2 regions of the Ruminococcus intestinalis genome follow, and region 1 is predicted to be linked to the other one. Evidence: predicted binding sites of a transcription regulator. Region 1 holds the regulator's gene; the other holds the start of a gene.

Region 1 (3,199 bases):
CCCGGCCCTGTTACCGTACCTGTATCGAGGTCAAAGTGACAGGCAAAACCGCCGTTTTCAAGATTATCTACAAATTTACCGTTATTTCCTGTTTTAAACACCGCATACAAAATATTCGGCTTGCCGTCTACCACAAGTGTGGCAATTCTTAAGCAGTTAATTGAGTGAGGATAAATTTTTGAAACATCGGGGTGTTGTTTTATTGCCTCTTCAAGTACACCGAATTCGTTTTCTTTGTCAAAAACATAATTATAAAATTCTTCGTCACTCTTAAAGTCCGCTTTAACAAGTCTTTCAATGCCTTTGCCGCATTCGCCGAAAGCAGGCTTTGCAATGAAAACATCCCAAGGCTTAATAAATTCGCTGAATTGCTCCAAAGTAATTTTTTCCTCAATTACAAGTACCCGTCTGCCAAGATATTTTGCAAATCTGGTATCAAATAATCTTTTATCGTTAAATATTTCGGCACTTGTAAGATCGTTCTGCATTAACATAAAACGCTTGTTTTTAAAGCGTGTCATATACGTTTTGCGTTGGTCTGCAGTCATATTGTAGTATTCAAACAGAACATAGTCATTATATCCCGCTCTGTATTTAAAAAAGCAACCTACCATATCAAAGAAAATGCCGGCTTTGTTTTTGCCGGATTTTGTGTGAACGGTATTTATTGCGCCGGAAAGTTTGCTGAATGTTGCGCCGGAGCAAACTCTGAAAAAGTAACCGATTCTCATAATAACCTCTTTTGTATCTTAGTTGTATCAAAATTACGGCTAATTTAAGCCATTTTGTGTAGTTAAGGGTGTATTTGTCAATATAACTTCCATTATAGTATATTTTGCGCTGAAATGTCAATAATGGTGACGGATTTGTGAAAAGTTTTTGAAAAGTAAAATTTTTCTGATAAAACTCTTGACTTTTGCTGACTTTAAGATTATAGTATAAGCATAAGAGTTAGCACTCACACACAGAGAGTGCTAAAACAACAAAAAACGCAGGCAGAGAGGTGATACCTATGGAGCTTGCGGAAAGAAAGCAAAAAATTCTTTCGGCTGTTGTTGAAAACTTTATAAAGACAGGTGAGCCTGTAGGTTCAAAAACTCTGATAGACGAAACGGATTTAAAAGTTTCATCGGCTACGGTAAGAAATGATATGGCAGACCTCACACAAAAGGGTTATCTTGTTCAGCCGCATACATCGGCAGGCAGAATACCTACTCAGCAGGGCTACAGATACTATGTTGACAATCTTATGAAGATTGTGGCGGTGTCACAGCGGGGCAGAGAACTTGTGGAGGATAAACTTTACAGAAATGCCGAATCACCCGAAAATATTTTAAAATCGGCGGCAGATCTTCTTTCGGAGCTGACAGGACTTACCGCAGTTGCCACAACACCGAATTCCGCAGAAAGCAGGATTCACAAAATCAGCTTTGTGCAGACGGGTTCGCACACGGCAATGACTGTTGTAATTGCCTCAAACGGCATTATAAAAAATCAGCTTTTCAGATGCGAATTTATAATCACTCCCGAAATCCTTGAAGTGTTTGACAAAGCGCTTAACGAATTGTTTGACGGAGTAAGGCTTTCTTCGATAAATCGTCCGTTTATACAGACGGCAGCGGCAAGATTTGGCGAGTTATCGCTCTTTATGCCAAGTGTGCTTACGGCGATAAAAGATGCGGCAGACAAGGCAAACGAAGTCGGAATCTTTTTGAGCGGTCAGACAAAGCCGTTGTTTATGCAGAATGTAAATTTTCTTGCGGCAAGAAATGTAATTGAACTTCTTTCAAGAAAAGGAGATCTTGCAGGTGTTCTTACAAGCCTGCCGATAGGTACTTCGGTAAGTATAGGTACAGAAAACAGCCGTATAGAACTTGCGTACAGCTCGGTAATTTCTTCAAGCTACAGCGTAAAAGATACACCGTCCGGTACGCTTGCCGTAATAGCTCCGATACGAACGGATTACGGCAGAGTGATTTCGATTATAGAATGTATAAGCGAATGTGTAAGTAAAATAATAAGCGAGCTTATAGAGCATTAATATAGAAAGGAAAGGTAATATGTCAAAGAAAAAAGAAGTGACAAAAGACGAAGCTGTTGTAAACGAGAATACATCCGAACAGACAGCTGAAGCGGTTACGGAAGAGATTGATGAAACCGCCAAAAAAATAGCTGAACTTGAGGAGGAACTCAACTCACAGAAAGACAAATATCTTCGCCTTTGTGCCGAGTATGACAACTACCGCAAGCGTACAGCAAACGAAAAGCTTTCTATTTATGATGACGCAACAGCAAAGGCGGTTACAGAGCTTTTGCCTGTAGCAGACAGTATTCAGATGGCTATTACAAATTTAAAAGATTGTGACCCCGAAATTTTAAAGGGCATTGAGCTTATTTCAAATCAGCTTGCAAAGTCGCTTGAAAAGCTCAAGGTTGAGCCTTTCGGTGCGCAGGGTGAGGAGTTTAATCCGGAAATTCACAACGCAATCTCAAAGATTGACGATGAGAATTTTGAAAAGAACTGTATTTCACAGGTGTTCCAGACAGGTTACAAAATCGGCGATAAAATTATTCGTCATGCAATGGTTCAGGTTGCAAATTGCGACTAAGACCTTTATATAAATAAATCAGTATAAAAGTAAAACAAATATATTCAGGAGGAATTCATTATGGCAAAGACAATAGGTATAGATTTAGGTACAACAAACTCATGTGTAGCAGTTATCGAAGGCGGCGAGCCTGTAGTTATTCCTAACGCCGAGGGCGCAAGAACAACTCCTTCCGTTGTTGCTTTCTCAAAAGACGGCGAGCGTATGGTAGGTCAGGTTGCAAAGCGCCAGGCTATCACAAACCCTGACAAGACAGTTTCTTCTATTAAGAGAGAAATGGGTACATCATATAAAGTATCAATTGACGGCAAGCAGTACACACCGCAGGAAATTTCAGCTATGATTCTTTCAAAGTTAAAGGCAGACGCTGAAGCATACCTCGGCGAAAAGGTAACACAGGCAGTTATTACAGTTCCTGCTTACTTTACAGACGCACAGCGTCAGGCTACTAAGGATGCAGGTAAGATTGCAGGTCTTGATGTAAAGAGAATTATCAACGAGCCTACAGCAGCTGCTCTTTCATACGGCATAGATAAAGAAAAAGACCAGAAGGTTATGGTATATGACCTCGGCGGCGGTACATTCGATGT
Region 2 (3,199 bases), on a different contig from region 1:
AGCAGTTAAAGCTTAAAGAAACAAAGTATCGTCCGCTTGCCGCTTACGGTCATATGGGCAGAGAAGAACTCGGCGTTGCTTGGGAAAAGACAGACAAAGCACAGGCTCTCGTTAAAGCTATTAACGAATAATTATTAAAACAAATACACAAACCGCTCTTCTAAAAAATTCTTAGGAGAGCGGTTTTTATAATTTGTCGGTTCTATCCTTAAGTCAAAAAATTATAAAAGGTTGACCAAACTTTTATAATTATTTAGATTATAAAAGAAAGTTGTAAACAATTGCGAAATTCAAAACAATATATCCGTTACAGATGATTTTAAAATATTTATCTGCGACCTCTTTGCCAAGACTGCGGCAGGTATGCTTGTGAACGGTTTTAAAAACAAAAAAATTCGGTGAAGATAAAGCAATATTAAATATACAGGTAATATTCAATATACAGGTAATATTCAATTCTTTACCTGACATTTTAAGACGAGCACAACAAAAATAAACTTAAAATTGCCCATTGCATATTTTGCAGTGGGCTTTCTGAATTTTATGTGAATTATATTGCTTTTTAAGTGCAAATTTTATAAAATTTAATTATTAATATTGCGAGGTGGGTTATGAATAATCTTATAAACTATTTAAAATGGCGTGGCGATTTAGGTTTTGATATTTCACCTTTAAACGAAGTTGACGCTCTTATATTTTCAGAGCTTGTTTATCTTGATTTTTCGGGATATACAGAAAAATCACAGCTTCCGCTTTCCGACATAAATAAACTTTATTTTAAAGAAAAGCGTGATGTTGTTTTTAAAGATTACTATGTATTTAAAGATTTTTACAACACAGTCGGCAAGGAAATAACCAAGTTATTATCCGAATCAGCTAAAAGCAACAGGTTAAAAAATATATATGTATCGGATTTTGCGGCATATGACTGCGAAGATAATCCAATGCAATTCGGCGCTTGCACTTTTCATTTTGATACAGATAAATTATTTATCGCTTACCGTGGCACAGACAATACGCTCAACGGTTGGAAAGAAGATTGTATGATTGCCATAACCGACAATATTCCCTCACAGCTTAACGCAGCGGCATATCTGAGTATGGTTGCAAACAAATATCCAAACAGCGAAATATACCTCGGAGGTCACTCCAAAGGCGGAAATCTCGCAATCTATTCCGCTGTAAATACTTTTCCTGAAATCAAAGACAGAATAATAGCTGTATATAACAACGACGGTCCGGGTTTTTCAAAGGAATTCATAGAAAGTGAGCAGCACAAAGAAATTGCCGACAGAATCACTACCTTTGTTCCGCAGTCATCATTTGTGGGTATGTTACTTGAGCATGATGAAGATTATATAATAGTAAAAAGCGCAAGTCATTCTTTCTGGCAGCACGATGCTTTCAGCTGGAATGTAGTAGGCACACACTTTGTACACCTTGATGAAGATACCAAGAGTATTAAATTTGCCGAAAAAAATATGAAAGAGCTTATTGACGGACTTACAACCGAACAGAAAAAACAAATCATAGACTCTGTATTTCAAATTATGGCAGAAGGCGGTAAAATCACCTTTGACGACATACGAAAGGCAGGCATAAAAAATATACCGACCATGATTAAAGCATTTAATAAGATAGACAATGAATCTAAAAAGGCTCTTACGGACGGAATTGCATTGCTTGCAAAACTTTCCATTAAAAACGGCTATGAAATAAATAAACCTGAACCTAAAGGTAAACTAAAGAAAAAAGGGCTTGTTTAAGTTATTTTAGTTCTATATACGAATTATAATGCAGTGCTGTACAAATAAATTTAATTGTTTATAAATTAAAGGTCAAATTTAGTCAAATTTCTCTTGACATTTCTAAAAAATGGTATAAAATATAATTAGCACTCAAGGATACAGAGTGCTAACCGAAATAACACATAAACTTTTTAGGAGGATTTATATTATGAGTATTAAACCATTACTTGACAGAGTAGTATTACAGGTTGAAGAAGCCGAAGAAAAAACAAAGAGCGGTATCATTCTTTCATCTGCCGCACAGGAAAAGCCACAGTTTGCAAGAGTAGTTGCAGTAGGCCCCGGCGGTGTTGTAGACGGCAACGAAGTTAAGATGTATGTAAATGTCGGCGACAAAGTAATCGCAAGCAAGTATGCAGGCACAGAAGTTAAGATTGACGGTGAAGAGTACACAATCGTTCGTCAGTCAGATATTCTTGCAACAGTAGAATAATTATTTTTATTTGATATATTTTGGAGGTAATTAATTATGGCTAAACAAATTGCTTATGGTGAAGAAGCAAGAAAATCTCTTATGAGAGGTATTGACCAGCTTGCTGATACAGTTAAAATCACACTCGGCCCTAAGGGCAGAAATGTTGTACTTGACAAAAAGTACGGCGCTCCGCTCATCACAAACGATGGTGTAACAATTGCTAAGGAAATTGAGCTTGACGACCCATTTGAGAATATGGGCGCACAGCTTGTTAAGGAAGTTTCAATCAAAACAAACGATGTTGCAGGTGACGGTACAACAACAGCTACACTTCTTGCTCAGGCTCTTATCAGAGAGGGTATGAAGAATGTAACAGCAGGTGCAAACCCAATGGTTCTTAAGAAAGGTATTGCAGACGCTATCAATGTTGCGGTAAAGGCTGTTTCTGACAACAGCAAGCAGGTTTCAGGTTCTGACGATATTGCAAGAGTTGCTACAGTTTCTTCACAGGATGAGTTCATCGGTAAGCTCATTGCCGAGGCTATGGAAAAGGTTACAACAGACGGTGTTATCACAGTTGAAGAGTCAAAGACAGCCGAAACTTACAGCGAAGTTGTAGAAGGTATGATGTTTGACCGTGGTTACATTGCTCCTTATATGGTAACAGATACAGACAAGATGGTTGCAGAACTTGACAACCCATACATTCTTATTACAGATAAGAAGATTTCAAATACACAGGAAATTCTCCCTATTCTTGAGCAGATTGTTCAGTCAGGCAGAAAACTCCTTATCATTGCCGAAGATGTAGAGGGCGAAGCTCTTACAACTCTCGTACTCAACAAGTTAAGAGGTACATTTACTTGTGTTGCTGTTAAAGCACCGGGCTTTGGCGACAGAAGAAAAGAAATGTTACAGGATATCGCAACACTTACAGGCGGTACAGTAATTACATCAGACTTAGGTCTTGAGCTTA

The links. Region 1 encodes HrcA, which represses chaperone genes, less so after heat shock. Its sites were predicted from a motif close to TGTTAGCACTCNNNNNNNNNGAGTGCTAACA; they were not measured.
Region 2: H8R91_RS01850 (co-chaperone GroES) is a predicted target of HrcA. The motif match lies at 1,890-1,920, and genes of this name have one in related genera.

Annotation. Positions count from the first base shown of each region.
Region 1 is NZ_JACOPS010000003.1:175,370-178,568, reverse strand. Features, by position in the region: gene H8R91_RS07760 (sugar-transfer associated ATP-grasp domain-containing protein) at 1-731, opposite strand, end outside; gene hrcA (heat-inducible transcriptional repressor HrcA) at 1,013-2,041, shown strand; gene grpE (nucleotide exchange factor GrpE) at 2,061-2,609, shown strand; gene dnaK (molecular chaperone DnaK) at 2,670-3,199, shown strand, end outside.
Region 2 is NZ_JACOPS010000001.1:374,184-377,382, reverse strand. Features, by position in the region: gene metK (methionine adenosyltransferase) at 1-131, shown strand, start outside; gene H8R91_RS01855 (Mbeg1-like protein) at 612-1,766, shown strand; gene H8R91_RS01850 (co-chaperone GroES) at 1,957-2,241, shown strand; gene groL (chaperonin GroEL) at 2,278-3,199, shown strand, end outside.